Regions from separate parts of the Pseudomonas arvensis genome, predicted to be linked through region 1. Evidence: predicted binding sites of a transcription regulator. Region 1 holds the regulator's gene; each other region holds the start of a gene.
The links. Region 1 encodes FliA, which starts transcription of late flagellar genes. Its sites were predicted from a motif close to CTAAAGTTTNNNNNNNNNNNGCCGNTAA; they were not measured.
Positions count from the first base shown of each region.

Region 1 (7,767 bases):
ATCAGATTCGCCAGTACCGCGCAGGGAAGGGCAAACGCCCGGATCCGCTCAAAGACCTGCCGATCCCTCCGGAATTGCGGCGCGATTCCTGATTTATTCGACTACCACCGATCGACAATCTCCGTCTACCTGTCAACTTTGACAGTAGCCAGCATCACCTTCTCGCTGTTTTATAGCCTTCAGGCACTGCGCAATAAGATGCAGGAAGTGAGGTGATGCAGTTGTTTACAGGCAGAGTCAAATCTTATGACCCGCAGACCGGTAGAGGCTCAATTGCGCCGGATGGTGGTGGGGATGAGGTGTCAGTAGATCTGCGCAGCTCGGATGGCCGCAGGCTTTCGCAGGGCCAGAATGTGTCGTTTCGGATGATTCATCGGCCCGATGGCATCTATGCATGCGACATCACACTGATCTGACGAAACCGGTGCAGGTCCTTAATTGAAGCGTACGGAGAACGGCAATGGCGACGGGTACGGTGAAGTGGTTCAACGCGGAGAAGGGCTTTGGTTTTATTACCCCGGATGATGGGAGTGCGGATGTTTTTGCCCATTACTCGGCAATTAGGACGGATGGATACAAAAGCCTGAATGAAGGCCAAAAAGTGGAATATGAGACAGCACAAGGACCAAAAGGTCTGCAAGCCGAGAATATAAAACCTATTTAAAGGCTCAAAGGTGGGAGGGGGCTTGCCCCCGATTGCAGTGTTTCAGGCCAGGAGCCGGTGGCTGATACACCGCCATCGGGGGCAAGCCCCCTCCCACATTTGGATTTCTTGCATCCGCAGTATCTCGGGCGACCGTAGCGATCCACACCCTCAAAGGCAAAGTTGGAAGGCTTCTTGCAATACCGCCTTCAGGACGCCTCCCGGCGTCAAAAGTTTGCTTCAAGGAAACGAGGAATACCGGTGGTGGATCGCTCTCAAATGCTCGGCACGGCCCGTACGACCCTGACTGACCTCTCGCGAGGCAATCTGGGTGTGCCGTTGTTGTTGCTGGTGATGCTGGCAATGATGATGTTGCCGATGCCACCGTTCCTGCTGGACGTGTTCTTCACTTTCAACATTGCCCTCTCCGTCGTGGTCCTGCTGGTCTGCGTGTACGCCTTGCGGCCGCTGGATTTTGCGGTGTTCCCGACGATCCTGCTGGTGGCAACCCTGCTGCGACTGGCGCTGAACGTGGCCTCCACCCGCGTGGTGATGCTCCACGGCCAGGACGGCCACGCCGCCGCCGGTAAGGTGATCCAGGCGTTCGGTGAGGTGGTGATCGGCGGTAACTACGTGGTCGGTATCGTGGTCTTCGCGATCTTGATGATCATCAACTTCGTGGTGGTGACCAAGGGCGCCGGGCGGATCTCCGAGGTGAGCGCGCGCTTTACCCTCGATGCCATGCCCGGCAAACAGATGGCCATCGACGCCGACCTCAACGCCGGCCTGATCGACCAGAACCAGGCCAAGAGCCGCCGCCTGGAAGTGGCTCAGGAGGCCGAGTTCTATGGTTCCATGGACGGTGCCAGCAAATTCGTGCGCGGTGACGCCATCGCCGGCCTGTTGATTCTGTTCATCAACCTGATTGGCGGTATCGCCGTCGGTATCTTCCAGCACGGCATGACCTTCGGCGATGCGGGCAAGGTGTACGCCTTGCTGACCATCGGTGACGGTTTAGTGGCGCAATTGCCATCACTGTTGTTATCTACAGCTGCGGCCATCATGGTGACCCGTGCGTCGGGCTCCGAAGACATGGGCAAGCAGATCAGCCGGCAGATGTTTGCCTCGCCGAAGGCCCTGGCCGTGGCGGCGGGCATCATGGCGATCATGGGCATCGTGCCGGGCATGCCCCACGTCTCGTTCCTCAGCATGGCGGCCCTGGCCGGCGGCGGCGCGTACCTGTTCTGGAAGAAGCAGAACCAGGTCAAAGTGATTGCCCAACAGGAGATCGCTCGTCAGCAGGAACTGTTGCCATCCCCGGCCCGCGCCCAGGAAACCAAGGAGTTGGGCTGGGACGACGTGACCCCGATCGACATGATCGGCCTGGAAGTCGGCTACCGTCTGATTCCGCTGGTGGACCGCAACCAGGGCGGCCAATTGCTCGCGCGGATCAAGGGGGTGCGCAAGAAGTTGTCGCAGGACCTGGGCTTCCTGATGCCCACTGTGCACATCCGCGACAACCTTGACCTGGCCCCGAGCGCCTACCGCCTGACCCTGATGGGCGTGATCCTGGCCGAAGCCGAGATCTACCCGGACCGCGAGTTGGCGATCAACCCCGGCCAGGTGTTCGGCAGCCTCAACGGCATTACCGCCAAAGATCCGGCTTTTGGCCTGGAAGCGGTGTGGATCGAAATCAGCCAGCGCAGCCAGGCGCAATCCCTGGGCTACACCGTGGTCGACGCCAGTACCGTGGTTGCGACCCACCTCAACCAGATTCTGTACAAGCACTCCCACGAGCTGATCGGCCACGAGGAAGTCCAGCAATTGATGGGCTTGCTGGGCAAAGCCTCGCCAAAACTGGCAGAAGAGCTGGTGCCGGGCGTGCTGTCGCTGTCGCAATTGCTCAAGGTGCTGCAGGCGTTGCTGGCCGAACAGGTGCCGGTACGCGACATTCGCAGCATTGCCGAGGCCATCGCCAACAACGCCGCCAAGAGTCAAGATACTGCCGCGCTGGTGGCTGCGGTGCGTGTCGGATTGTCCCGCGCAATCGTGCAAAGCATTGTAGGGCTTGACTCCGAGCTGCCTGTGATCACCTTGGAACCAAGGTTGGAACAAATATTGCTCAATAGTATTCAGAAGGCAGGACAAGGCCAGGAAGAGGGCGTTCTGCTGGAGCCAAGCATGGCTGAAAAGCTGCAGCGCTCGTTGATCGACGCCGCGCAGCGCCAGGAAATGCAGGGCCAACCGGTGATTCTGCTGGTGGCAGGCCCGGTCCGCGCGATGTTGTCGCGTTTTGGACGCCTGGCAGTACCGAATTTGCACGTTTTGGCTTATCAGGAAATTCCTGACAACAAGCAAGTGACTATCGTCGCGACAGTAGGGCCCAACGGCTGAGGGTAGTGGGTTATGCAAGTGAAGCGTTTTTTCGCCGCCGATATGCGTCAGGCCATGAAACTGGTCCGTGATGAGCTGGGCGCCGACGCCGCGATTATCGGCAACCGTCGTATTGCCGGTGGTGTCGAGCTGACGGCTGCCCTGGATTACACCCCCTCGGCACTGGCGCCCCGTGTGCCGAACATGGAGCTCGAAGACGAGCTGCGCAAGACCGCCTCGCGCATCGTCTCGGCCCAGGCTGAACTGAGCATGCGTGGCGACAGCGATACCACCACCAATCGCCAGTTGTTCGCCGGCCTGCCGCTGACCGCTGCCGAGCCCCTGGTTGAGCCGACCTTCGTCGAGCCGCCGCGTCCTGCCGCGCCAGCCCCGGCCGCGGCTGTCGACCAGCGTGTGTTCGACTCGATGCGCTTTGAACTCAACGGCCTGCGCGAACTGCTCGAAGTGCAGCTCGGCTCGCTGGCCTGGACGCAACTGCAAGGCAGCAAACCGCAACAGGCCAACCTGTGGCGCCGCCTGCAACGCATCGGCTTGTCCGGCCCGTTGTCCCGCGACCTGCTGGCCCTGACCACCGAAATCGAAGAACCACGCCAGGCCTGGCGCATGTTGCTGGCCCACTTGGCGCGGATGATTACTACCCCGGAAATCGAACCCCTGGAAGAGGGCGGTATCATTGCCATGGTCGGCCCTGCCGGCATGGGCAAGACCACCACCCTGGCCAAGCTGGCAGCGCGTTATGTGCTCAAGTACGGCGCGAACAACATCGCGCTGGTGAGCATGGACAGCTACCGCATCGGCGCCCAGGAGCAACTCAAGACGCTGGGCCGCATCCTCAATGTGCCGGTGACCCACGTCGACCCGGGCCAATCCCTGGCCAACGCCCTCGACCCGCTGCTGCGCAAGCGCGTGGTGCTGATCGACACCGCTGGCCTGCAAGCCAGCGACCCGGCGTTGCGCATGCAGCTGGAAAGCCTGGCCGGGCGTGGCATCAAGTCGAAAAATTACCTGGTGCTTGCAACCACCAGCCAGAAACAGGTTCTTACCGCTGCGTACCATAGCTACAAGCGCTGCGGCCTGGCCGGTTGCATCCTGACCAAACTGGATGAAACCGCCAGCCTGGGCGAAGTGTTGAGCCTGGCTATCAGCCATGAACTACCGGTTGCCTACCTGACCGACGGGCCGCGGATCCCGGATGATCTGCATCTGCCGCGCCGTCATCAGTTGGTCAGCCGCGCCGTCAGCGTGCAAATGCAAGAAGAGCCTAGCGAGGAAGCGATGGCCGATATGTTCGCCGACCTCTACCACAACCCGGCAAAACGGGTCGGTTGAAGTCAGGATGAACACCGTGAAATGTACCTACATCGATGGTCTGCAAGCGATTCACGCGGCCAAGCCATGTAGCCTGCGTCTAAGCAAGACAAGGTAAAGAAATAAAATGGGCAGCATGCATCCCGTACAGGTGATCGCGGTGACCGGCGGCAAAGGTGGCGTCGGGAAAACTAACGTGTCAGTGAATTTGTCCCTGGCCCTGGCAGAGCTTGGCCGTCGCGTCATGCTGCTGGACGCTGACCTGGGGCTGGCGAACGTCGACGTTCTGCTGGGACTGACGCCCAAACATACCCTTGCCGATGTGATCGAAGGGCGCTGCGAGCTGCGCGATGTGCTGCTCCAGGGCCCCGGTGGGATCCGCATCGTGCCGGCCGCCTCCGGCACCCAGAGCATGGTGCACCTGAGCCCGGCGCAACATGCCGGCCTGATCCAGGCATTCAGTGATATCGGCGACAACCTCGACGTGCTGGTGATCGACACCGCCGCCGGGATCGGCGAGTCCGTGGTCAGCTTCGTGCGCGCCGCGCAGGAAGTGTTGCTGGTGGTCTGCGATGAACCCACCTCGATCACCGACGCCTACGCCCTGATCAAACTGCTTAACCGTGACTACGGCATGAACCGCTTCCGCGTCCTGGCCAACATGGCCCAGAGCCCGCAGGAAGGGCGCAACCTGTTCGCCAAGTTGACCAAGGTCACGGATCGCTTTCTCGATGTCGCCTTACAATACGTCGGCGCAGTTCCCTACGACGAGTGTGTGCGCAAGGCTGTGCAAAAGCAGCGTGCGGTCTACGAAGCGTTCCCTCGTTCCAAATGCGCACTGGCGTTCAAGGCTATTGCCCAGAAGGTCGATACCTGGCCGTTGCCCGCCAACCCACGGGGGCATCTGGAGTTTTTCGTCGAGCGATTGGTACATCAGACGAGCGCAGGACCGGTGCTATGACAGCGAACGGCTACAACGCCTACAAGAAGTCTGCCCGTGACAGTCAGGGTGAGTTGATTGAGCGCTATGCGCCGCTGGTCAAGCGTATCGCCTATCACCTGTTGGCACGCCTGCCTGCCAGCGTGCAGGTCGAAGACCTGATCCAGGCCGGCATGATCGGCTTGCTCGAAGTGTCGACCAAGTACGACGCCAGCAAAGGCGCGAGTTTCGAGACGTATGCGGGCATCCGCATCCGTGGCGCGATGCTCGATGAGGTGCGTAAAGGCGATTGGGCACCGCGTTCGGTGCATCGCAATACGCGCATGGTCAGTGACGCAATTCGTGCAATTGAAGCAAAAACCGGCCGCGACGCTAAAGATCACGAAGTTGCGGCCGAACTCCAATTGAGTCTCGACGATTACTACGGGATTTTGAACGATACCTTGGGCAGCCGCCTGTTCAGTTTCGACGACCTGTTGCAGGACGGCGAACACGAAGGGTTGCACGAGGACGGCGCGAGCGCGCACATGGAGCCGTCACGTGACTTGGAGGATGAACGCTTCCAGGGCGCATTGGCGGACGCCATTGCCAACTTGCCCGAGCGCGAGCGGTTAGTGTTGGCGCTGTACTACGACGAAGAGCTGAACCTCAAGGAAATCGGTGAGGTCCTGGGGGTCAGCGAATCGCGTGTCAGCCAGTTGCACAGCCAATGCGCAGCCCGCTTGCGGGGGCGTTTGGGAGAGTGGCGAGCGCGCTGACAGGCAGTGTGGGGAGCACTGCAAAGCGATACCGCGATGGTGATAGGCCATCGCGGGTTCGATCCGTGGTGCCCCCGGCAGTCCTTTTTGTGTAATGCCTGTTGATTGAAATGGCGCGTCCAGGTGCTGGGCGCGTTTAAGACTGCTTGGAGGTCGAATTGGACAAGAACATGAAAATCCTCATCGTTGATGACTTCTCAACGATGCGGCGGATCATAAAAAACCTGTTGCGTGACCTTGGGTTCACAAACACGGTCGAGGCGGATGACGGCCTTACGGCGATTCCGATCCTCAACAGCGGGAGCATCGACTTTCTGGTAACGGACTGGAACATGCCAGGCATGACGGGCATCGACTTGTTGCGCCACGTGCGCGCCGACGAAAAATTGCGCAGTCTTCCCGTGTTGATGGTAACCGCCGAAGCCAAGCGTGAGCAGATCATCGAAGCCGCCCAAGCCGGGGTCAACGGTTACGTGGTCAAGCCATTCACTGCACAGGCCTTGAAAGAGAAGATCGAAAAAGATCTTTGAACGCATCCACGGCTAATGCCATCGCGGGGGAGCTATGGAGCATAACGAATCGTCACAGGGAGACTTCGAGTCCACCCTGAAAAAGCATGCTCACCAGTTGGTCGACAGCCTTGAAAAAGGCCATTTCGGCGACGCGGTGCAGTTGATCCATGAGCTCAACCAGACCCGTGACCGCGGCCTGTACCAGGAAGTGGGCAAGCTCACACGCGAGCTGCACAGTGCGATCGTCAATTTTCAGATTGACCCGCACATGCCCCAGGCCGAAGAAATCTCGCAGATCACTGATGCCACCGAACGCCTGTCCTACGTGGTCAGGCTGACCGAGGCCGCGGCCAACCGCACCATGGACCTGGTGGAAAACGCCACGCCTCTGGTCAATGGCATGGCCACTGAAGCCCAGGCGCTGAGCGTTGACTGGGGCCGCTTCATGCGTCGTGAAGTGGGGGCTGAAGAGTTTCGTGAATTGGCCCGTCGGGTTGACGGTTTCCTGTCGCGCAGCGAACAGGAAAACCGCACGGTCGCCAGCAACCTCAATGACATCCTGCTGGCCCAGGATTATCAGGACCTCACCGGTCAGGTGATCAAGCGCGTGACCCAGTTGGTCACCGAAGTGGAAAGCAATCTGCTCAAATTGGTGCTCATGGCTGGCCAGGTAGACCGTTTTGCCGGCATCGAACATGACCGCGAAGCGATCCTCTCTGAAAAAGATCCACAAAAACATCTCGCCAAGGGTGAAGGTCCGCAGATTCATGCCGATAAACGTGAAGACGTTGTGTCAGGTCAGGATGACGTAGATGACCTGTTATCCAGTTTAGGCTTCTAAGGAGCACCCACATGAGCTTCGGCGCCGATGAAGAGATCCTTCAGGATTTCCTTGTAGAGGCCGGCGAAATTTTAGAGCAACTGTCCGAACAACTGGTCGAGCTGGAAAGCCGACCGGATGATGCGAACCTGCTCAATGCAATTTTTCGCGGTTTTCATACTGTAAAAGGGGGCGCCGGCTTCCTCCAGCTCCATGAGCTGGTGGAGTGCTGCCACATCGCCGAGAACGTGTTCGACATCCTGCGCAAGGGTGAGCGTCACGTTGATTCGGAGTTGATGGACGTGATTCTCGAAGCACTGGATGCGGTCAACGGCATGTTCAGCGAAGTTCGCGAACGTGCCCCGATCACCGCGGCCACCCCGGAACTGCTG
Region 1 covers NZ_CP162038.1:4,335,027-4,342,793, reverse strand. The annotation lists gene flhB (flagellar biosynthesis protein FlhB) at 1-92, shown strand, start outside; gene AB3G88_RS19485 (cold-shock protein) at 461-664, shown strand; gene flhA (flagellar biosynthesis protein FlhA) at 923-3,037, shown strand; gene flhF (flagellar biosynthesis GTPase FlhF) at 3,050-4,366, shown strand; gene fleN (flagellar synthesis regulator FleN) at 4,473-5,306, shown strand; gene fliA (RNA polymerase sigma factor FliA) at 5,303-6,043, shown strand; partial or broken gene AB3G88_RS19460 (chemotaxis response regulator CheY) at 6,214-6,589, shown strand; gene AB3G88_RS19455 (protein phosphatase CheZ) at 6,608-7,396, shown strand; gene AB3G88_RS19450 (chemotaxis protein CheA) at 7,408-7,767, shown strand, end outside.

Region 2 (7,767 bases), 2.0 Mb from region 1:
CCTTACCTAAGTCATATCCTACCGACGCGTCGTACAGCGTATAGGAAGGCACCTTCATCGTATTCTCCGCATCTGCCCAGCTATAACCTACATACCGCACGCCACCTCCAAGCCTCAACCCATCCAGTGCGCCAATCTCAAACTTATAGTCAGCCCAGATCGACGCCATATGACGAGGTGCCTGCGTCGGCGAGTTACCCTTGTTCTCAATCAGATTGTCAGCAGTGCTCAAGGTACTCACCATCGACTTGGAGTACTCGATATCGGTAAAGGTATAGCTGCCCAAGAGCTTGAGGTTATCGGTTAGCTGCATGTGCGCCTCCAATTCCAGCCCCTGCGAGCGCACAGCGCCGACACCACGATAGAAGTTTTCCTGCGGTAGCTTGGTTGCCAGATTTTCCTGATCGATGCGAAACCACGATGCCGTGAACAAGTTTTCGGTGCCTGGCGGCTGATACTTCAACCCCACTTCCCACTGTGTCCCATCGGTAGGTGCCAGCGGAGTGCCTGCACTGTCGGAATAGGAGTTGGGATTGAACGACTCGGAGTAGCTGACATAGGGTGCCAGGCCACTATCAAACAGGTACAACGCACCTGCGCGTCCAGTAAGTTTAGTGCGCTTATCACTAATCTCAGTACCCGCTGGCCGATTCGTCTCTGCAACGCGGTTTTCGTCAGAGGTCTGTACCCAGTCCTGACGCAACCCCAATGAAAACCGCCATTTATCCATTTCGATCAGGTCTTGCAGATAAACCCCAGTCTGCTCTAACCGTCGTAGATAGCTGGTAGGGCTGTAATAGCTGATAGCGGAGTTGCCGTAGGTGGGGTTAAACGCATTGATTGGTTCAAGCGACCCACTCGTCCAATCCACCACTGTTTTACGCCGTTGATAGTCCGCACCCAACAGCGTGGTGTGCTTGGTCGCCCCAGTAAAAAATTCAGCCTGCAACATGTTGTCGATGATGAATGCATGCAGCTTCTCATCACCGCCCGAGTAATAGCGATTCAGCTCATTACTGGTCGGAGTGGTCCAGCCATAGGCGTACACCTGATCCAATTGCACCTTGGAATCCAGGTAGCGAAAGTTCTGTCGTGCGGTTAACACATCATTGAAGCGATGCTCGAACTGATAGCCGAACGACTGCTGGTCTCGCTTGTAGCCGTCAACTCCGGGCTCACCTTCAAAGAAGTGGTTGGAGATTCGCTGCCCATTGCGCTGATGCAGTGTGCCTTCCGCTGGCATCCCGCTGTGATAGCCGCCATCAGGATCATGCTGAAGATAGGCCTGTAACGTCAGTGAAGTATCGTCGGTAAAGTCGATGCTCAGAGTTGGCGCCAATGCGTAGCGCTTCTCCTTGGCGTAGTCGAATTGGGTGTCGGATTTATCCGCCAGCCCTGTCAGTCGATAGGCGATGCGCTTGTCTTCATCCACTGGGCCGCTGAAGTCAAATCCCATCCCCCGTTGCCCGTTGCTTCCCACTGTCGCTTGAACCTGGTGATAAGGCTCGAACAGCGGCTTCTTGCTGGTCAGCGCCACTAGGCCGCCGGGCGAGCTGCGCCCATACAGTACCGAGGAAGGCCCCTTGAGAATGTCCACGCGCTCCAGGAAATACGGATCAACTTGCATCGTGCTATAGGTGCCGCTGTCCCCCATGGACTTCAAACCATCAAGGTAAATGTTATCCACCGAGCCATCATTGAAACCGCGCATCGCCACGTAGTCATACCGATGCGTTGCGCCATAAGGGTTGGTCAGCACGCCTGGTGTGTAACGCATGGCTTGGGAAACTGTCTGGGAGCCTTGGTCATCCATTTGCTCACGCGTCACTACCGAAACCGATTGCGAGGTCTCCAGTAGGGCGGTGCTAGTCTTGGTAGCGATCTGGCTGTGAGTCGCGTTGTAGCCTTCCATGCTCCCAAGGGCATTGCCCAAGGCGAAACCCTTGATGTCGGTGGTCGGTAGAGTCAGCGCGTTGCTTTCCGGCAGCACCTGCAAGACAAAGCTGACACCGTCTCCGGATACTGCCTGCAACCCTGTGCCTTCTAGCAGACGAGTAAAACCCTGCTCGGCAGAGTAGTCACCTTTTAGCCCCACCGACTGCCGGCCCTGAGTTTGTGCAGGCGTGCTGGACAGAGTAATGCCAGCCCGTCGAGAGAACTCATTGAGCACCTCGCTCAGCGGTCCTGCAGGTATCTCGTAGTGTTGATTAACCAGCTCTGCGCTGCCTTCTGCGGCCAAGACAGTGATCGGCACCGTACTGATACCCAGCGCCGTCGATAGCAATGCTGCGCGTATGGCTTGACCCAATAGGGGGTAGGAAGAGTCGCAAGTATTGCGGTGAAAACACACAGGCATGATCAAGATCCGTAGAGGCCGGTAAGGGCAGATTGATTGGCTTACTGACTAAGCCGGACTCTGGGAAAAAAGCCGCCAAAAAAAGTAAAAAATCAGACCCTCCGCTCCAGGCTCACCCACCAAGGCGTGCGATAGCGCACGTGTACCGGCAGTGTGCGCGCAAGTATCGCCAGCAACTTATCGGTGTCCTCCAGACGGAACACACCCGATAGCCGTAAATCTGCAATATCCATCGAGCAGCCCAAATGGCCAGGGCGATAACGCCCAACTTCTGAAAGGAAATCGGCGAGTCGCATATTTCGAGTCACAATCAGCCCATCCGCCCACGCAGCAACGTCCATATCCGGTGGAGGAACAAGCATGGCTTCGGTCTGACGCAGGAGGTAACTCTCTCCCGCGCGAACGCGCGTCGAAAGTCCATCAGGTCTGTGAGGTGAGTGAATCACTACATTACCGCTGACCACATTCAAGCGTGTGCAGTCGTTGTCCTGGCGAACGGTAAAGCGCCCTTCGATGCCTTCGAGCAAGCCATGGCGCGTTTGAACCAACAAGGGGGCAGACAAAGCAGCGCCGCAGGTCACCAGGATTTCCCCACGCACCAATGTGATCAGATGCTGCAGCGCTTTGAAATCCAGGTCTACCGCACTGTCTGTGTTGAGTTGCAGGCGAGTGCCCTCGGGCAGTTGCATGCTGCGGCGCTCGCCGGTGGCTGTTGCGAAGTCAGAAGTCCAGCGCTGCCAACCGCTCAGATCCCGGCTTACCCATACCGCCGAACCCACCAACAGTGCTCCGGACAATAGCTTCAGTGCCTGCCGCCGCCCAAGGCCCTGAGCACTGTTTTCCAGTGCCCTGTGCGTCTCGGGGATCGCGGTCAGCTGGCTATTCAGCTCCTGCTGCAGCGCCTGAACCCGTTGCCAAGCCAGTTCATGATCATGATGAGCTTCGCGCCAGTGCTCACATTGCACGAGCAACTGAGTGTTGGCGCTGTTGTTACGCAAGCGCAGCATCCAACTGATAGCCTGCTTGACCACCCTAGGATCTGGACCGCAGCGTGTGGAGTTATCCATGGGTGCCATAACGCAGGACGTAGCAGTGATAAAGCGCCTCGGCGACATAACGCTCAACTGACCTCAGTGAGATACCCATCTGCTGCGCGATCAGTTTGTACGTTAGCCCATCACACTGGGCCATCAGAAATGCCTTACGCACCTTGGGTTTCAAGCCTTCCAAAAGCCGGGCGATGTCCTCCAGCAACTCCAGCACCGATACTCGCGCCTCAGCACTCGGCGCCAACGCTTCGGGCAGATGGGCGATTGATTCGAGATAGGCCCGTTCGATCTCCTCGCGGCGCCAGTGATCAATGACCAAACCTCGGGCAATTGTGCGCAAAAATGCCCGTGGCGCCTTGAGTTCAAAACGCTCGGTTCTCTGCAATAGGCGTACGAAGGTGTCTTGAGCCAGGTCTGCAGCATCGGCTGCATTACCCAGGCGGCTGCGCAGCCAAGTGTTCAGCCAGTTGTGGTGGGTGCAGTAAAGCGCCTGCACAACGTTTTCTTCACACGAGATGTACTCAGAGGGCGGCATGTAAACGAGCTCGGCCAGACGTCACAAATGATAATTAGTCGCATTGTTTGATAGGCGGAAAAAATTTGCAACTCTGGTCCTTGTACGACAACCACTGGTCGGTTTCCTACTTAAAAAGAAGATCTTTCCCACAAACCCCTAAGTTTTGCTTCGACGTGGCCGAAAGCCTGATAAGCCATGTGTGCACCGAAATAGAGCGGCCTGAGAAGCTGCCGACACCGTTACATGGAATGCTCCATTCGGCCCGCTCACCCCCCTTTGGCAAAAAGAAGTCGATGAAATGAATCTCAAATTCAGTCATAAAATTTTGTTGGCCGCGTCAGGCGTTGTGGTTCTGGCCTTCGCGTTATTTACCCTTTACAACGACTATCTGCAGCGCAGCACCATCAAGCAGAACCTGGAGTCGTCTATTCAGCAGTCTGGTGAGCTCACCGCCAGCAGCGTGCAGAACTGGCTCAGCGGTCGAATATTGGTGCTCGAAAGCCTGACGCAAAACGTTGCCCACCAAGGCAGTGGGGCTGACCTCCCGGGGTTGGTCGATCAACCAGCGTTCACTTCGAACTTCCAGTTCACCTATGTTGGCCAAACTAACGGGGTGTTCACCCAGCGCCCGGACGCAAAGATGCCTGACGGTTACGACCCTCGTCAGCGTCCTTGGTACAAACAAGCTGTGGCTGCCGATAAACCCATGCTCACGCCGCCCTATATGGCCGCAGTGGGAGGGCAGATCGTAACGATCGCCATGCCGGTGAAAAAGAATGGCGAGTTGCTCGGCGTGGTCGGCGGAGACCTGAGCCTGCAAACCCTGGTGAAGATCATCAACTCGGTGGATTTCGGCGGTATCGGCCATGCGTTCCTGGTCAGCGGTGACGGCCAAGTCATCGTCAGCCCTGACGAAGACCAAGTGATGAAAAACCTCAAGGATATCTATCCTGGCATCAGCCTGCGCATCGAGAAACTTAACCAGGAGGTCGTCCTCAAAGGCCAGGATCGCATCCTGTCGTTCACGCCTATCAGTGGCTTGCCTGGTGCTGATTGGTATATCGGTCTGTCGATTGATAAAGACAAAGCCTACGCACCGCTGGGTAAATTCCGTACGTCCGCATTGATTGCCATGCTGATCGCCGTCGTCGCGATTGCCGTGCTCTTGAGCTTGCTGATCCAAGTGCTGCTGCGGCCCCTGACCACCATGGGTATTGCCATGCAGGACATTGCCCAAGGCGAGGGCGACCTGACCCGCCGCCTGGCGGTCACCAGCAAAGACGAGTTCGGAGAAGTGGGCAGTGCGTTCAACCGGTTCGTGGAGCGTATTCACGCCTCGATTTCCGAAGTGTCCTCAGCCACACGCCAGGTGCATGACTTGTCCCAGCGTGTGATGGCGTCGTCCAATGCCTCGATCATCGGCTCTGACGAGCAGAGCGCACGCACCAACAGCGTGGCCGCAGCCATTAACGAGCTGGGCGCCGCTACCCAGGAAATCGCACGTAACGCCGCCGACGCTTCACAGCACGCCAGTGGTGCCAGCGAGCAGGCCGACGATGGGCGCAAAGTAGTTGAGCAAACCATCCTGGCAATGTCGGAGCTGTCGCAAAAGATCAGCCTGTCCTGTACCCAGATCGAAACTCTGAACGCCAGCACTGACAACATCGGCCACATCCTTGATGTGATCAAAGGTATTTCCCAGCAAACCAACCTGCTGGCATTGAACGCGGCCATCGAAGCGGCTCGTGCCGGTGAAGCAGGACGCGGATTTGCCGTGGTCGCTGATGAGGTGCGTAACCTGGCTCACCGTACCCAGGAGTCGGCTGAAGAAATTCATAAAATGATCACTTCGCTGCAAGTGGGTTCGCGTGAGGCAGTGACCACCATGAATGCCAGTCAGACCTCCAGTGAAGAAAGCGTTCAAGTGGCCAACCAGGCGGGCGAGCGCCTGGTCAGCGTTACGCAGCGAATCGTCGAGATCGACGGCATGAACCAGTCCGTCGCTGCGGCCACCGAGGAACAGACTGCCGTGGTGGAAACCCTCAACGTCGACATCAACCAGATAAACCTGCTGAACCAACAGGGCGTGACCAATCTCAACGAAACCCTGAAGGACTGCGATGCGCTCTCGCAACAAGCCAATCGGTTGAAGCAGCTGGTCGATAGCTTCAAGATTTGATCTGCCGAGTGTGTGGTAGGAGCGAGCGATTTCGCTCCTATCGCTTTGCCAGCAAGCGGCGGACATTCTCCAGGGCGCTGTCGACGAACCCCTGCACAAACTGTTCAAATCCCTCCTGCCCCTTGTCTTCGGGCTCGGCAATAACGGTCCAGGTTACCTTGGAGCACTGTTCTCCAAGTGCTTCTACGTTGATTGCCGCCCACAACCTGGCCACGCCCAGGGTGTTGTAGATCGTGGTCCAGGTCATGCGCATCGCATGCTCATCCCGGCTATTGAGCTGTTCCACCACGAGGTTGCCATCGTGGAAAAACTTCGTGCGCAACGCGCCCAGACCGGCGCCGGTCATTTCGATATGCGTCAGGGCAGGAATGAATGCATCGAAGCCCCCGAACTGACCCACCGCGTTCCAGAGGTGGCTGGCAGGGCAATCGACCACGACGCAGGCGACGATCGGCACGCCGTTCGGGTTGCGGATTAACGTATCAGGTTGCAGCGGTTTCATGAGGTTGTCCTGAGGCGTTTCAAAGAAAGCCGATGGCCTTGAGGTAGTTACAGCCTTTGCTCAACAGCACCGAATCTTTTTCGGGGTAGGACTCCCCCATCTGCTGAACACCGTGCCGCGCGTTGTCGTGGCGAATCGTCGAAGTATCGCCGATGTCCTCATCCAGGCGATCAAGGTAGAACCCAAGTACGCCAAACAGTGCGTTGTCCGGTCCCACCGTTCGTAACGCCTGCTGCCATTGCGCAATGCTCACTCGTTCGAAGGGGTGGCCTGCCTGGCTGAATGCATCCAGGTAGCGCTCCCAACTCAAGGGTTGTGGGTTATGCAGGTTGAACACGTTTCTGTCGGCCTCAAAGCGGCCGCAGTGGAACGCCATGAAGCGCGCCAGAAAATCCACAGGCATCAAATCGAAGTTCAAATCCAAATGCGGCAGCAAGCCCAGTTGCAGAGACCCCTTGAGCATCAACATCAGGCGGTTTTTTTGCGGCTGGCAGACACCGTTGCGGCTGTTGAAACTGATATTCCCGGGACGATAGATATTCACCCAGGCACCTTGGGCGAGTGCGCCTCCCAGCTGTCGCTCGGCAACCCACTTGGACAGGTTGTAGCCGTTCTTGATGTACAGCGGCAATGTGGCCGCCGCAGGCGTTTCCAGCACATGTCCCCGCGAATTGATGCTGCTGGAGGCCGACAGTGTCGAGACAAAATTGAAGACTTTTTTGCTGCGTGTTTCACATAAACGCAGGCATTCGAATATGGGGTCGACGTTGTCCCTCGCCAGTGAGAGGTAGTCCAGTACGTGGTTGACCCGTGCCGCGTTGTGCACCAGTGCGCCGAAATCCTCTGCAAGGGCGTCGTACACCTCACGGCTCAAGCCCAATTGCGGCTGGCTGATATCGGCCGCGAAGACGTGCACCCGGCTCAGGTCCAGGTGTGCCAGGCGGTACTCGCGCAACGCCTCGGTAAACCGTGCCATCGCGGTATTCCCCGGCTCCTCGCGTACCAGGCAGGCAACCTGGGTTGCACCGCCGGCCAGTAAGGCTTCGACGATATGGCTGCCGACGAAACTGTTGGCCCCCGTCACGATCACTTTGCGGGGATCCCCCGCACGGTCTTGTGTCAGCGTGTTGATCACCCACTTCCGCTGGGCATCCCGAATCGCCT
Region 2 covers NZ_CP162038.1:124,135-131,901, forward strand. The annotation lists gene AB3G88_RS00600 (TonB-dependent siderophore receptor) at 1-2,356, opposite strand, end outside; gene AB3G88_RS00605 (FecR domain-containing protein) at 2,449-3,432, opposite strand; gene AB3G88_RS00610 (sigma-70 family RNA polymerase sigma factor) at 3,416-3,940, opposite strand; gene AB3G88_RS00615 (methyl-accepting chemotaxis protein) at 4,221-6,101, shown strand; gene AB3G88_RS00620 (SRPBCC family protein) at 6,139-6,603, opposite strand; gene AB3G88_RS00625 (amino acid adenylation domain-containing protein) at 6,623-7,767, opposite strand, start outside.
Region 2: the regulator FliA is predicted to act here: its motif matches at 4,079-4,106, upstream of AB3G88_RS00615 (methyl-accepting chemotaxis protein).

Region 3 (7,767 bases), 1.5 Mb from region 1:
GTTGGGCCAAGCTGGGGTTGGCGATGCTCAGCGGCGTGGCCATCGTCGGTAATTGGCTGCTGCTGTTTGAATCCTATTCCCGTGCGTCCATCGCCATCAGTACGGCGGTGTACAACGTGCAGCCGTTCATATTGGTCATGCTGGCGGCGCTGTTTCTTGGCGAACGGATCACCGTGCAGAAGCTGGCCTGGCTGAGCGTGGCGTTCCTGGGGATGCTGGCAATCGTCACGGCCCATGGCGATCAACAAGGCAGTGGCGGGGATTATATGGCGGGCGTCGCGCTGGCGTTGGGTGCGGCGTTTTTGTATGCGGTCGCGGCGTTGATCATCAAGCGCTTGAAGGGCGTGCCGCCGCATTTGCTGGCATTGATCCAGGTGATCACCGGCACGTTGCTGTTGGCCCCGCTGGTGCCTTGGAACAGCTTGCCGCAGACGAGCTATGCCTGGCCGGCGTTGGTCACCCTCGGTGTGGTCCACACCGGGTTGATGTATGTGTTGCTGTACGGCGCGATCCAGAAACTGCCGACGGCCATGACCGGCGCGCTATCGTTTATCTACCCGATAGCGGCGATAGGTGTCGACTGGATTGCATTCGGACACCAACTGGGTTGGCTGCAATGGCTGGGAGTGGCAACGATTCTGCTGGCGGCTGCCGGGTTGCAGCGGGGCTGGTGGTGGCCCCGCTCCCGCAGTGTCAGTGCGTGCCCTGGAAGATGATTTTGTCCGGGTTGAAATGCTCAACCACGCTGCCCGGCTGCGGCAGGCCAAGGATATGCCCCTTGATCTTGCCCACCACGTGCATCTCGCACGGTTTGCAGTCGAACTTCAGTGTCAGCACTTCGTCGCCATGGATCAATTGCATCGGCGCGACCTTGGTTTTCACGCCCGTCACACCCTTGGCCTGTTTAGGGCACAGGTTGAACGAGAAACGCAGGCAGTGCTTGGTGATCATCACCGGCACTTCGCCGGTTTCTTCATGGGCTTCAAACGCCGCGTCGATCATCTGGACGCCGTGACGGTGGTAGAAGTCGCGGGCCTTCTGGTTGTAAACGTTGGCCAGGAACGACAAATGCGCTTCCGGGTACACCGGCGGCGGGGTGGTTTCGGCCTTGCGTCCACCACGGGGGTGGGCGGCGACACGGGCAGCCGTCAGTGCTTCGATCACTTCACGGCGCAATGCCTTGAGCTGAGAGTTGGGGATGAAGAACGCCTGGGGCGCGTCCAGCTTGATATCCGTTGCGTGGTACTCGGTGGTGCCCAGTTGGCCAAGCAGGTCGCGCAGGGTATCCAGCGCTTGCTCAGGCTTATTGGCCACGCCGAACGGGCCGGGCAGGGTAACGCCAGCACTGATGCCTTCTTCGCTGGTCGCGGTGATTTCCAGTTGCTCTTCACGCAGGCGCGCCACCCACGACAGGCCGATACGGCGCTCGGCTGAGGTCTTGAGCAGTGCCTGTTGCCAGTTATGGTCCAGGTTGCGGTTCAGCGGATGGTGCGGGCGCAACTGGTGCAGGCCGGCGGGCATTTCGTTCGGCTCGACGCGGTAGCGGTAGCGCTTCTGGCCGTCTTCCTCGAACTCGCCCTTGGGCTCGGCGATGTTGGCGCGGAACCCCACCACTTCACGTTTGACCAGCACGTTCAGGCCATCACCGTTGGACAACGGCTCATGGGTGACCACTTGCAGGTCGCGCTTGCCGGCTTTTTCCACGGTCCCTACCGGCAGGCCGGTGAAGGTCGGGGTATCGAAGGCGCCGATGTCGATCTTGCGGTCGCTGACGAAATAGTCGGTGCTGCCACGGTGAAAGGTTTTTTCCGGGTCAGGCAGGAAGAAGTGCACGGTACGGCCGCTGGATGCGCGGGCGAGGTCCGTGCGGTCTTCGAGCACATCGTCGAGGCGCTGGCGGTAATAGGCGGTGATGTTCTTCACATAACCCATGTCCTTGTAGCGACCTTCGATCTTGAACGAACGCACACCGGCTTCGACCAGGGCGCGGATGTTGGCGCTCTGGTTGTTGTCTTTCATCGACAGCAAGTGCTTTTCAAAGGCCACGACGCGGCCCTGATCGTCTTTCAAGGTGTACGGCAGGCGGCAGGCCTGGGAGCAATCGCCACGGTTGGCGCTGCGGCCATTTTGCGCGTGGGAGATGTTGCACTGCCCGGAGAACGCCACGCACAGGGCGCCGTGGATAAAGAACTCGATGGCGGCATCGGTCTCGTCGGCAATGGCGCGGATTTCTTGCAGGTTCAGCTCACGGGCCAACACCAACTGCGAGAAACCGGCCTGGTCGAGAAACTTTGCGCGGGCCAGGGTGCGGATATCGGTCTGGGTGCTGGCGTGCAGCTCGATGGGCGGAATATCCAGCTCCATTACGCCCAGGTCCTGCACGATCAACGCGTCGACACCGGCATCGTAGAGCTGATGGATCAGCTTGCGTGCGGGTTCCAGTTCGTTGTCATGCAAGATGGTGTTGATGGTGGTGAAGACGCGCGCATGGTAACGGTGGGCGAATTCTACCAACTGAGCGATATCGCTCACGTCGTTACAGGCGTTATGGCGAGCGCCGAAACTGGGGCCGCCGATGTAAATGGCGTCAGCGCCATGCAGGATCGCCTCGCGCGCGATGGCGACATCGCGGGCAGGGCTGAGCAATTCCAGGTGATGCTTGGGCATGGACATAGTTTTTTTAGTCAGGCTTGTCACGGTTGAGGCGCGCATTGTAGCTGTGAAATGCCTGACCGGCACGCACTCAGGCCTTGGCGGCCATCGCGGTCACTTCCACGCGCATGCCTTCTACCGCCAACGCAGCCACGCCAACCGCCGCACGCACGGGCCACGGCTTGGCGAAGAAGCGTTTGTAGACCTCGTTGAACGCGGCGCGATCGGCCATATCCGTCAGATAGATGGTCAGGTGCATCACCCGGTCCATGGAGCTGCCGGCCTTTTCCAGCGCGACTTTCAGGGCTTGCAGGGTGCATTCGCATTGCAAGGTGATATCGCCCAGCTCCAGGCTGCCGTCAGCGCGGGTCGGGATCTGGGTGGAGACCAGGATACCGTTGAAACCGATCACGTCGGAGGAGATGGAATCGGCATCAGGATCGGGGGTGTAGGACAGGTCGTGGTTGGCCATGGGTGCCTCTCGTTGGACGGTTCGTAAAGGCGCCCATGGTCCCCGAAATCAGCCGCTTGGGCAAACCCGCGGGAGCAGCTTTTTGACGCCAGAAAATAAATATCAACGCCGCGTAAAGTCGCGTATTCAGCCGCCGATAGCGAGTTAGAGATAGCTTCTGCACACGGTTGAGGTTCACGTCATGTTCAATACAACGCTTAAAACAGAACTGGCAGCCAGGACGGCCGAAGTCACCGAATACAAGGGACTGATTGCAGCACTCGAACGCTCCATGGCCGTGGTCGAATTTGACCTCAATGGCAAGGTGTTAAGCGCTAACGACAACTTTCTGCGGACGCTGGGTTACAGCCGCGAGCAGCTGGCCGGTAAATCCCATCGTGATTTTTGCTTGCCGGCGCTCACCAGCAGCCCGGCCTACGGCCAGTTCTGGGCGGACCTCAAGGCCGGCAAGTTTGTGTCGGGCAAGTTCAGGCGGGTGGACGCCCAAGGCAAGACCATCTGGCTTGAGGCCAGCTACAACCCGGTCCTGGATGAGGGTGGCCGGGTATTGAAAGTGGTCAAGTACGCGCTGGACATCACCACCAGCGTCGAACAGGAAGCGGCTACCCGCAGCAAACTGGCGGCGCTGGACCGGGCAATGGCTGTCATCGAATTCGACTTGAACGGCCAGGTATTGGATGCCAACGCCAACTTCCTGAACGTCATGGGGTATTCGCTGGCTGAGCTCAAAGGCAAACATCACCGCCTGTTTTGCGAACCCACCTTGATCAACAGCCACGAGTACGCCGACTTCTGGCGCCGCTTGAACAACGGCGAATTCTTCACCGGGCAATTCAAACGCCTCGGCAAACATGGCCGCGTCGTGTGGCTGGAAGCGAGTTACAACCCGGTCTACGACGGCGACGGCAAGCTGCTCAAGATCGTCAAGTTCGCGAGTGACATCACCGAACGCGTGGAGAAGTTCGAAGAAGACTCCCGTGGCGCCTCGCGGGCTTACCACATCTCGTCCGAAACCGAACGGTTTGCCGAGCACGGCACTCAGGTCATTCAGGAAACTGCCACGGAGATGCGCCGGATTGCTGAAAACATCGGCTCCTCGGCGCGCCTGGTCGGGCAACTGGGCGATCGTTCGGAGCAAATCACCGCGATCGTCAACACTATTCGTGGCATTGCCGACCAGACCAACCTGCTGGCACTCAACGCCGCCATCGAAGCCGCACGGGCCGGCGACCAAGGCCGGGGCTTCGCGGTAGTGGCCGACGAAGTCCGGCAACTGGCTGGCCGAACCAGCCGCTCCACGGCGGAAATCGCCGAGATGATCGGCATGATCCTCTCCGAAACCCGCGACGCGGTGACCAGCATGAATGCCACCCAAGAAGGCGCGCAACGTGGCGTTCAACTGGCGGACCAGGCAGGTTCGGTGATCTTGCAGATTCGCACCAGCACCAGCGATGCGGTGCAGGCGGTGAGTATGTTTGCGTCGAAGCTGGATGAGTCGGAGGTGATTCCCAAGGCTGCCGTAGGTTGGGTTGGCTGATAGCGGGGAGCAGATCAGCTTTTGTGGTGAGCGGGCTTGTCGAACCGTCGCACAGCCCGCGTTGGGACTGCTACCTACTCTTTGACGTCCATGAACTCTTCAGCCCACGCCACGTAGCTTTCGGGCAGCGTGTAGGTGTGCGTCAGTTCGGTCGCGCTGAGGTTGGAGGTGCTGTGGGTTAACTGGCGTTGGGCACGCAAGCTGTCGTAAGTGGCTTTGATTGCCGCGAAATAGGCGCCATGCCCGGCAACCACCACGCGCACGCCCAGGCTGGCCAGACGCTGGGCGTCGTTGAGCTTGGGATTGCCGTAAGTCACCAGCATCAAGGGAACGGTGAGCTTTTCTGCGATCTTTTCCAGGTGTTCGAAGTCGCTCACACCCACCATGCAGATCCCATCCGCACCGGCTTTTTGATAGGCCAGCGTGCGTTCGATCACCGCTTCGGTGGGCAATACACCCGCATTGGTCCGGGCAATGATCGACAGCTCAGGGTCGACACGGGCTTCCAGGGCGGCGCGGACTTTGCCGATGCCTTCCTCGATGGAAATCAGGTCAGTGGATTTACGCCCGAATTGCGCCGGCAGCAAGGTGTCTTCAATCGTCAATGCGGCCACGCCGGCGCGCTCTAGTTCTTCGACGGTGCGCATCACGTTGAGGGCGTTGCCGTAGCCGTGGTCGGCATCTGCAATAAACGGCAGTTGGGCCACACGCCCGATGCGCGTGGCCTGCTCAACGAACTCACTCAAGGTAATCAACGCAAAATCGGGCGCCGCCAATACCTGCAACGACGCGACTGACCCTCCCAGGATACCCACTTCAAACCCCAGGTCTGCCGCGATGCGCGCGGACATGGGGTCGAATACGGAAGCGGTTTCAACGCAGCTCGGCTTGGCAAGCAATTCGCGGAAGTTACGGCGCAGCGCTGAGTGAGATTTTTTGGGCATGTTCTATCCTGGCTCTGATCGTCATATGACGACTTATGTCTATTCGTGGTCGCGCGAGATTACCATGCAGGCGGTCCGGGGATTATGACGTTTGAGCATGGGGTATGCGCGAAACAGATGTAGCACGCCCAGCTAAAAATGCACGTAAGGCATTATTATAGAATTACGTTATGCGTTATCAGTATTTTACAGTGGCCGTGGCGCGCCTCATCGTATGGCGCAGATTATTCCTGTTAACACGACCGAGACCGTACGCACGGATCGACTTGAACTGCCTGACAAGGCATCTGGAGACGAACGTGCGTTACCTGACAACACTGGCGGCCGGGTTGGCCGCCGCCTTGCTGAGCCTGACCGCGACGGCGCAAACGCTGGTGGTTGGTGACTAAAGCTACAACGCCCAGGCCGTGATGGAAGCGGCGGGGGTGCTTGATGATTTGCCCTATACCCTGGAATGGAAGCAATTTACCGCCGGGTCGCCGGTTGCTGAGGCGCTCAATGTCGGCAGCCTGGATATAGGCCTGCTGGGGGATGCGCCGGTGCTGTTTCTGGGCGCATTGGGCGCGCCGATCAAAGTGATTGCGGTCAGCCGGCAAAGCCTCGACGGCGTGGCCATCCTGGTCAGCAAGGATTCGCCCATCAAGAGCCTTGCCGATCTCAAGGGCAAGCGTGCGGCGATATGGAAAGGCTCCTGGAGCCAGCAACTGCTGCTGACGGCGCTGGATAAAGCCGGCGTGGCCCGCGACTCGCTGGAGCTGCGCTACCTCAGCGCGCTGGACGCCTCCCATGCGCTGGAAGGCGGCTCGGTTGACGTCATCGCGACCTGGGAACCTTACGTGACGCAACAGGAACGCCAAGGTGCGCGGGTGCTCGCCACGGCTGAAGGCTTGATTCCAGCACAGAGTTTCATTGCCGCCAACGCCAGTGCCGTGGACGCCAAACGGGCGCCCATCAACGATTTTCTGCAGCGCCTGAAAAAGGCGCGTGACTGGGCTCGCCAAGCGCCGGCCAACACCGATGCCTACGCCGATGCGTGGGCCAAACGTACCCGGGCGGACGCGGATATCGCTCGAACCTGGTTTGCCCGTGCGCGCACCACCGTAGAGCCCGTGACCGCCCAATCTTCCGTTGAAGCGCAAAAGACCGTGGACTTTTTTACCGGCCAGGGCTTGGTCAAGTCTTACTCGGCCGCCAGCCTGTTCGATGACTCGTTCGCGGCGTCCTTGCAGCCTGCCGTTGCCAATAAACAGCCGTGAACAGGAAGCCTCTGCAATGACCAAACGACAACTCAAACTGGGCGCCCTGACCATGGGCAGCGGCGGGCCGGGTCGCCACAACTTGTGGCTTGACCCGCAGCTGCCAGCAGATGCCAGCGTCAACATCGACTGGTACATCGACATTGCGCGTCAGGCCGAAGCGGCGCTGTTCGACCTGATATTCATCGTCGACAGCCAGTTCATCACGCCGGGCTCGCCGTCCCATTACCTCAATCGCCTGGAACCACTGACCCTGTTATCGGCGCTCGCCGTGAGCACCCGCCATATCGGCCTCGTCGGCACGCTGACCACGTCTTACAACTCGCCGTACAACGTGGCGCGGCGCCTGGCTTCATTGGACCTGATCAGCAAAGGTCGTGCAGGTTGGAACGTGGTGACCAGCGGCGATGCCGGTACTGCGGGCAATTACAGCCGGGATGAACACTACGACTACGACACACGCTACGGCCGCGCGGTCGAACATGTCCAGGTGGTGCAGGGGTTGTGGAACTCCTACGAGGAGGAAGCATTCGTGCGCGACCGGGCGACCGGGCAGTTTTTGGATCCCAGCAAGCTGCATAGCCTGAACCACCAGGGCGAACACTTTTCGGTGGTCGGCCCGTTGAATATCCAACGTTCAGCGCAAGGCCAACCGGTGATCTTCCAGGCCGGTGATTCGCAGCAGGGCCGCGAGCTGGGTGCTGCGACGGCGGATGTGATCTTCACCCATGCTGCGAGTATCGAGCAGGGCTAGGCTTTCTATCAGGATATAAAGGGCAGGGCGGTGCAACAGGGGCGCGACCCGGAGCAATTGCTGGTGATGCCGGGCGCCGAGATTTATGTCGGCGACACCGATGCACACGCGCGGGAAATCGAGCAGCACTATCATCAGGCCGACCATAGCTT
Region 3 covers NZ_CP162038.1:2,857,060-2,864,826, forward strand. The annotation lists gene AB3G88_RS12750 (DMT family transporter) at 1-716, shown strand, start outside; gene AB3G88_RS12755 (peptidase U32 family protein) at 694-2,673, opposite strand; gene AB3G88_RS12760 (RidA family protein) at 2,744-3,124, opposite strand; gene AB3G88_RS12765 (methyl-accepting chemotaxis protein) at 3,306-4,661, shown strand; gene AB3G88_RS12770 (oxaloacetate decarboxylase) at 4,736-5,605, opposite strand; partial or broken gene AB3G88_RS12775 (ABC transporter substrate-binding protein) at 5,905-6,861, shown strand; partial or broken gene AB3G88_RS12780 (LLM class flavin-dependent oxidoreductase) at 6,878-7,767, shown strand, end outside.
Region 3: the regulator FliA is predicted to act here: its motif matches at 3,237-3,264, upstream of AB3G88_RS12765 (methyl-accepting chemotaxis protein).

Region 4 (7,767 bases), 180 kb from region 1:
CAGCTCCGCGGTTCGCCGGAAGAACCAAGGTGCAAAACCTGGCCTGTCACGTCTTCAACTTTAATAACTATCGAAAGCTGTTGCATCGAGAAATCGGAAACGGCGTTGTCTCCATCAACGAACAACTGCTGTGCATTGAGCCAGCGGAATCGCTGGTCATGCGTTTCAGTCGTTCCCATCAATACCTCGAACAAAGACTTTCCCGCGACGTCATCAAGAACCTTCATATTATTTCCACACCGGAACAGGTGCCTGATATTGAACGGTTCAGTGAGCACTACCACGTTCTGATTGACGTGCTGGCCGCCTTGCCGAGGCAAATCATTTCTCAAGACACCACGTCAGACACGCTGCTCATTGACGACACGGGGACTACACACGTCAGTCACTGGGCCAGCTGGAAAATAGAGCCCGTCGGTTCAAATTGGCCTGTGGGGGAACACGCCAAACTCAAACATGCCATTGAGACTGCCAGGTTGAAGCGCCAAATCCTGGCCAATGTGCCCGCCGCCGCCATCGTGTTATGCGCATTCACTTACGCCTTTGAGCGCTTGTGCTACCGCTCGAACTTCAGCGACGCCATTGCCCTGCTACCCACCATGCTTGAGCAAATTGAGCTTCTTAAAACGTCCAGTCATGAACAGGAATAACCGCCAGTGACCCGCATCGCCATGATCGTCTGGAATGAATTCCGCAACGACGCACGTGTTTTAAAGGAAGCCCAGACGCTCCAGTCCGCTGGTCATCACGTGACGGTCTTTGCCTTGCACACACCCGGCGTCACGCAGGAGAAGGAGCGCCTGGAAAACGGTACTCAGGTGGTCCGTGTGGCGCGCAGCCCGTTATGGAAGCTGCGCAAGTCCCGCACAGCAGCGCCGGCAGCAGCTGCCTCGGCCAGCGGCGCAATCGGCCGCCTCAGCCCCACCCGACAAGTCCTACGCATCGTTGCACGGTTGTGGACTCACCTCGGCCTGCTGGCGCGGATAGCCTGGCATCGGCCGACGGTGGTGCATGCCCATGACGTCAATACCTTGCCCACGGCTTGGCTGGCGGCCAAGTTATGCGGGGCGAAGGTGGTGTATGACGCCCATGAAATCAGCACCAGCCGTGAAGGCTATAACAGCTTCCGTGGCCTGGTGGCCCGCGTGGAACGGACGTTGATGCCGAGGGTACAGGGCACGATCACCACGACCGACGCCCGCGCCAAGTTCTTTGCCCGCGCTTACGGGATCCCGCGTCCCGTGGTGCTGCAAAATCGTCCGCGCTTCACGGTCAGCCCTTCCACCGGGCGCATTCGCGAGGAACTGGGGCTGACCCAGGCCTGGCCGGTGGTGATCTATCAAGGTGGGTTGCAGCAAGGCCGCGGCCTTGAACGCCTGGTTCGGATCGCCGCGACGGTGCCCGCGACTTATTTTGTGTTCGTCGGTGGCGGCCGCCTGGCCAAGCCCTTGAGCGAACTCAGCCAGGCGCTGGGCCTGACGGAACAGGTGCACTTTATCCCGATGGTTTCCCTGGCCGACTTGCCCAGCTATACGGCATCAGCGGACATCGGGGTTCAACCGATTGAAAATACCTGTCTGAACCATTTCACCACCGACTCCAACAAGCTGTTCGAGTACCTGATTGCCGGCCTGCCCGTGGTGGCGACCGACCTGCCGGAGATTCGACGCATTGTGCGGGCATACGATATCGGGCTATTGGTGCGCGACCGTGACGATGCCGCCTTGAGTGCTGCACTCAATCAACTGTCCAGCGACCCGCAACTGCGCAAAGTGCTGGCGCAAAAAGCGTCACAGGCCGCCGCGCAGCTCAATTGGGAGCAGCAGGAAGATCAGTTGTTGAACCTGTACCAAACCGTACTGGAGCGCGGGCATAGCGCCCCACGCCAATGACCCGACGCATCCTGCTCCTGAGCTTCTACTACCCGCCGGACCTGGCGGCAGGCTCGTTTCGCGTCGAAGCGCTGGCCAAGGCACTGCTGGCGCACAGTGGCGCCAACGTGCACATCGATGTGCTCACGACGCAGCCTAACCGCTACCACTCGTACAACACCCAGGCCGAGGATTTTCAGGCGGGCCCACGCTTGACGATCCGGCGCATTCCCCTGCCCCCTCACAAAAGCAGGATGGCCGATCAAGTCAGGGCGTTTACCGCCTATGCCCGTGGTGTGAACAACGCGGTCAAGGGTCAGGAGTACGACCTGATTGTCGCGTCTTCATCACGCCTGATGACCGCCGCGTTGGGCGCGGCCCTATCATTCAGGAGCAAAACCTCGTTGTACCTGGATATCCGGGATATTTTCGTCGATACCTTGCCCGAGCTTTTCCCCGGTAAGTTTGGTCGGATGGTGACCCTGTTCTTCTCTTGGGTGGAGCGCTTCACGATCCACCAGGCCAGTCGGGTCAACCTGATTTCCCCGGGCTTCGAGGACTACTTTGTCGAGCGTTACCCAGGCCTGGCATTTTCGACGTATACCAATGGCGTCGATGACCTGTTCCTGCCGCCCTTGGGCAGCCCGCAAGTGCCCGCCCCCCACGCGAGCCGCCTTAAAATCCTGTACGCGGGCAACATTGGCGCAGGTCAGGGCCTTGAGCATATCCTACCGGCGCTGGCGCAGAAGCTGGCGAGCAAGGCCCAGTTCTATGTCATCGGTGACGGCGGTAGCGCGGACAAACTGCGCAGCGCCCTGGCGCAGCAAAACATTACTAATGTTGAGCTGATCGCCCCGACCAAACGCTCCAACCTGATCGAGCATTACCGGCAAGCCGATATCCTTTTTCTGCACCTCAACACCTTCAAGTCCTTTCGGCGCGTGTTGCCCTCCAAACTGTTCGAGTACGCTGCCACCGGCAAGCCGATCCTGGCGGGGCTGGCCGGTTACGCCAAGCAGTTCACCACCGCCAAGATCACCAATGCCTGCGTGTTTGAACCCGGAGATATCGACGGCGCGCTGCAGGCCCTGGACCGATTGAGCCTGTCGACCGTCAACCGGACCGCGTTCAAGGAAAACTATTCCCGCAGCCTGATCCAGCACCACATGGCGCTGGATGTGCTGAGCACCCCGCGACGAATGAAAGCACCTGGCCGTATCCTGCAGCACTTCCAAGCAATCAAGCGCTGGGCCTTTCTGCGCTTGGACTGGATGAGTTCACCCTGCCGATTCCCAGTCATCACCGAAGTGATGGCCGCCTCTCTGTTGGGCTAGACGAACAGGGCCCTTGAACCTGCGGTTTTTTACACGTGCTGTAAGAATAATCTTCAATATTTCGCTCTGCGTGCCGATACCCCCTGAAAGCCTTGCGGATTGAACAACCATGCGTAATAACCAACCCGTTACCCAGCGCGAACGCACCTTCCCCGCTCAGCAACGGTTGATCTCAACCACAGATGCCAAAGGCGTGATCACCTACTGCAACGACGCTTTCGTCGAGATCAGTGGGTTCACCCGTGAAGAACTGCTGCGCGCGCCGCACAACCTGGTGCGTCACCCGGATGTGCCGGCGGCGGTGTTCGGGCATATGTGGACCACGCTCAAACAAGGCTTGCCATGGATGGGCATCGTCAAGAACCGCTGCAAGACGGGCGATCACTACTGGGTTAACGCCTATGTGACGCCGGTCTTCGAAGGCAACCAGGTGGTCGGCTACGAATCGGTGCGCATCAAGCCCACCGCCGAGCAGATCCGCCGGGCCGAAGCGCTCTACCAACGCATCAACCAGGGCAAGTCGGCCGTTCCCCAGCGGGACAAGTGGCTACCGGTGTTGCAGGACTGGCTGCCGTTTATCCTGGTCAGCCAGTTGAGTTTCATGATCGGTGCGTCGCTCAATTCCCACTGGGGCTTTGCCCTGGCGGCAGGGTTGTCGGTGCCGTTGGGCCTGCTGGGCCTGAGCTGGCAACAGCGCGGCCTCAAGCGCCTGCTGCGCCTGGCCGAGCAGACCACCTCCGACCCGTTGATCGCGCAGATGTACACCGACAGCCGTGGCGCACAGGCGCGGTTGGAGATGTCGATCCTCAGCCAGGAAGCACGTCTGAAGACCTGTCTTACGCGCTTGCAGGACACTGCCGAGCATCTGAACGACCAGGCGGCGCAGTCCAACACCCTGGCGCACAACAGCTCCAGCGGCCTGGAACGCCAGCGCGTGGAAACCGAACAGGTGGCCACGGCGGTCAATCAGATGGCGGCGACCACCCAGGAAGTCGCCAGCCATGTGCAGCGCACGGCTGATGCCACCCAGGAAGCCAATCGCCTGACCGGTCGCGGCCGCGACATCGCCGGGGAAACCCGCGAGGCGATTCAGCGCCTGTCGGTGGCTGTGGGTGAGACCGGCGTGACTGTCACCCAGCTGGCCAAGGACAGTGACGAGATCGGCGGCGTTGTCGACGTGATCAAAGGCATTGCCGACCAGACCAACCTGTTGGCGTTGAACGCCGCTATCGAAGCAGCGCGTGCCGGCGAGATGGGCCGAGGGTTTGCCGTGGTGGCCGACGAAGTGCGCCAGCTGGCGCAGCGTACGGCCGAGTCGACCGGGCAGATTCATGCCCTGATCGCCAAGCTGCAACAAACCGCCGCCGCCGCCGTGCAAACCATGGACGCCGGGCATCGCCAGGCTGAAGAAGGTGTGGCGCGGGTGATGGAAGCGGATCAGGCGTTGGTGGGAATCAGCGAAGCGGTGGCGCATATCACTGACATGACGACGCAGATTGCAGCAGCGACTGAAGAGCAAAGCTCGGTGGCTGAAGAGATCAGCCGCAACATCAGTACGATTGCGTTGTTGGCGGACCAGACGTCGGAGCAGGCGCTGAATTCGGCGCAATTGAGTGAAGAGCTGACGCATACGGCCAATACCCAGTATTCGCTGGTAGAGCGGTTTAACCGGTAGACCGCTATCGGAGGCAAGCCCCCTCACACATTGGACCGAGTTCCAACTTTGGAATGTGGTCAAAATGTGGGAGGGGGCTTGCCCCCGATAAGCATAGCTATCTACACAACTCTCAAAGGCTTATACATAACTCTGTGGTGAGCGGGCTTGTCCCGCGCTGGGCTGCGCAGCAGCCCCAAAACCAGGCAACTTGGTTTTTCTGAAAAAACGCGGTGGCTTTGATGGGGCTGCTGCGCAGCCCAGCGCGGGACAAGCCCGCTCACCACAACAGCCCAGTTGCCATAGATTCAGCATCCACGGGAAGTTGTGTAGATACCTATGCCCCGATAAGGCCCTAACAGCCGCCGAGAAACCCGGCAACTTGCACCGCCGCAGCCTCCAGATGCTGCTCATGACTGAACCCCGATGCCTTCAACGGCTTCAAGTCATGATCTCCCGCCACCAACCAAATCACCTCGATGCTCGGTGACAGCACATACCCCTCCACCGCCGCCCGATTGCCCAACGCATCGCGCTCTCCCTGCACGATCAGCGTCGGCGTTTTCAGCCCCGCCAAATGTTCGACCCGTGGTTTTTCCGGTTTGCCCACGGCATAGAACGGATAGCCCAGGCACACCAGCCCTTCTGCGCCCAGTTCATCGGCCAACAAACTGGCCATGCGCCCGCCCATGGACTTGCCGCCAACGGCCAGTTTCCCAGCGACATGACGTCGCACCTCGGCATATACCTCGCGCCAGGCTTCCAGCAGTTTCGGTGCCGGGTTCGGCGGGCGTTTGCCGCCGTCCAACCGGCGTTGGGCCATGTAGGGAAATTCGAAGCGCAGCACGTTGACGCCATGCCCGGCAAGGCGTGCAGCCATGTCGTTCATGAAGGATGAGTCCATCGGCGCACCGGCGCCGTGAGCCAGGATCAGCGTCACCGGCGGACGCGCGATAGACCCTTTCGCCCCATCCCACAACCAGCCGCGTTCCCGCACACACTGCGCCCATTGATCCCCGTCAATACTGGCCTTGTGCTCTTTGCCCATGCTTGCCTCGCTATTTAGTCTGCCTATAACTCCAGCCCAAGTGCCGCACTTGCTTGGGTTGAACCGTGGATGGGGAACCATGAACACTACTTTAAGTACCGCCTATAACTACAAGGTGGTCCGCCAATTCGCCATTATGACGGTGGTGTGGGGCATCGTCGGCATGGGGCTCGGGGTTTTTCTCGCCGCCCAATTGGTTTGGCCCGCGCTCAACTTCGATTTGCCCTGGACCAGCTTTGGCCGTTTGCGCCCACTGCACACCAACGCGGTGATCTTCGCCTTCGGCGGCTGCGCGCTGTTTGCCAGCTCGTTCTATTCGGTGCAACGCACCTGCCAGACTCAACTGTTCGCGCCGAAAATCGCCGCGTTCTGCTTCTGGGGCTGGCAACTGGTCATCCTGCTGGCCGCGATCACCTTGCCGCTGGGCTACACCAGTTCCAAGGAATACGCCGAGCTGGAATGGCCGATCGACATCCTGATCACCATTGTCTGGGTGGCCTACGCCGTCGTGTTCTTCGGCACGGTAATGAAGCGCAACACCAAGCATATCTATGTCGGCAACTGGTTCTTCGGTGCGTTCATCATCACCGTGGCGATTCTGCATATCGTCAACAACCTGGAAATCCCGGTCAGCCTGACCAAGTCCTACAGCCTCTACGGCGGTGCGACGGATGCCATGGTGCAGTGGTGGTATGGGCACAACGCGGTAGGCTTTTTCCTCACTGCAGGCTTCTTGGGGATGATGTACTACTTCGTGCCCAAGCAGGCCGAACGTCCGGTGTATTCCTATCGCTTGTCCATTGTGCACTTCTGGGCGCTGATCACCCTGTACATCTGGGCCGGCCCGCACCACTTGCACTACACCGCGCTGCCGGACTGGGCACAGTCCCTGGGCATGGTGATGTCGCTGGTACTGCTGGCACCGAGCTGGGGCGGCATGATCAACGGCATGATGACCCTGTCGGGCGCCTGGCATAAGTTGCGCAGCGACCCGATCCTGCGTTTTCTCGTGGTCTCCCTGGCGTTCTACGGCATGTCGACCTTCGAAGGCCCGATGATGGCAATCAAGACCGTCAACGCCCTCTCCCACTACACCGACTGGACCATCGGCCACGTACATGCCGGCGCTCTCGGTTGGGTGGCGATGATTTCCATCGGCGCGCTGTACCACATGATCCCGAAAATCTTCGGTCGCGAGCAGATGTACAGCCTCGGCCTGATCAACGCGCACTTCTGGCTGGCCACCATCGGCACCGTGCTCTACATCGCCTCGATGTGGGTCAACGGCATTGCCCAGGGCCTGATGTGGCGGGCGATCAACGAAGACGGCACCTTGACCTACTCCTTCGTCGAAACCCTGGTGGCCAGTCACCCTGGCTTCATCGTGCGGTTGGTGGGCGGTGCGGTGTTCCTCAGCGGCATGTTCCTGATGGCTTACAACACCTGGCGCACCGTGCGTTCGCCGCAGCCAGTCGAAGCCACTACCACTGCGCAGTTGGCCTGAGGAGTCTGTGATGAAACACGAAACGATTGAAAAGAACGTCGGCCTGCTGATGCTGCTCATGGTGCTTGCTGTGAGCATCGGCGGCCTGACCCAGATCGTCCCGCTGTTCTTCCAGGATGTGACCAACAAGCCGGTGGAAGGCATGAAACCCTACACCGCGCTGCAACTGGAAGGCCGCGACATCTACATCCGCGAAGGCTGTGTGCAGTGTCACTCGCAGATGATCCGCCCGTTCCGCGCCGAAACCGAACGCTACGGCCACTACTCCGTGGCGGGCGAGAGCGTGTGGGATCACCCGTTCCTGTGGGGCTCCAAGCGCACCGGTCCGGACCTGGCACGCGTCGGCGCCCGCTACT
Region 4 covers NZ_CP162038.1:4,517,954-4,525,720, forward strand. The annotation lists gene AB3G88_RS20265 (hypothetical protein) at 1-650, shown strand, start outside; gene AB3G88_RS20270 (glycosyltransferase family 4 protein) at 657-1,892, shown strand; gene AB3G88_RS20275 (glycosyltransferase family 4 protein) at 1,889-3,205, shown strand; gene AB3G88_RS20280 (methyl-accepting chemotaxis protein) at 3,315-4,880, shown strand; gene AB3G88_RS20285 (alpha/beta family hydrolase) at 5,215-5,907, opposite strand; gene ccoN (cytochrome-c oxidase, cbb3-type subunit I) at 5,987-7,411, shown strand; gene ccoO (cytochrome-c oxidase, cbb3-type subunit II) at 7,422-7,767, shown strand, end outside.
Region 4: the regulator FliA is predicted to act here: its motif matches at 3,258-3,285, upstream of AB3G88_RS20280 (methyl-accepting chemotaxis protein).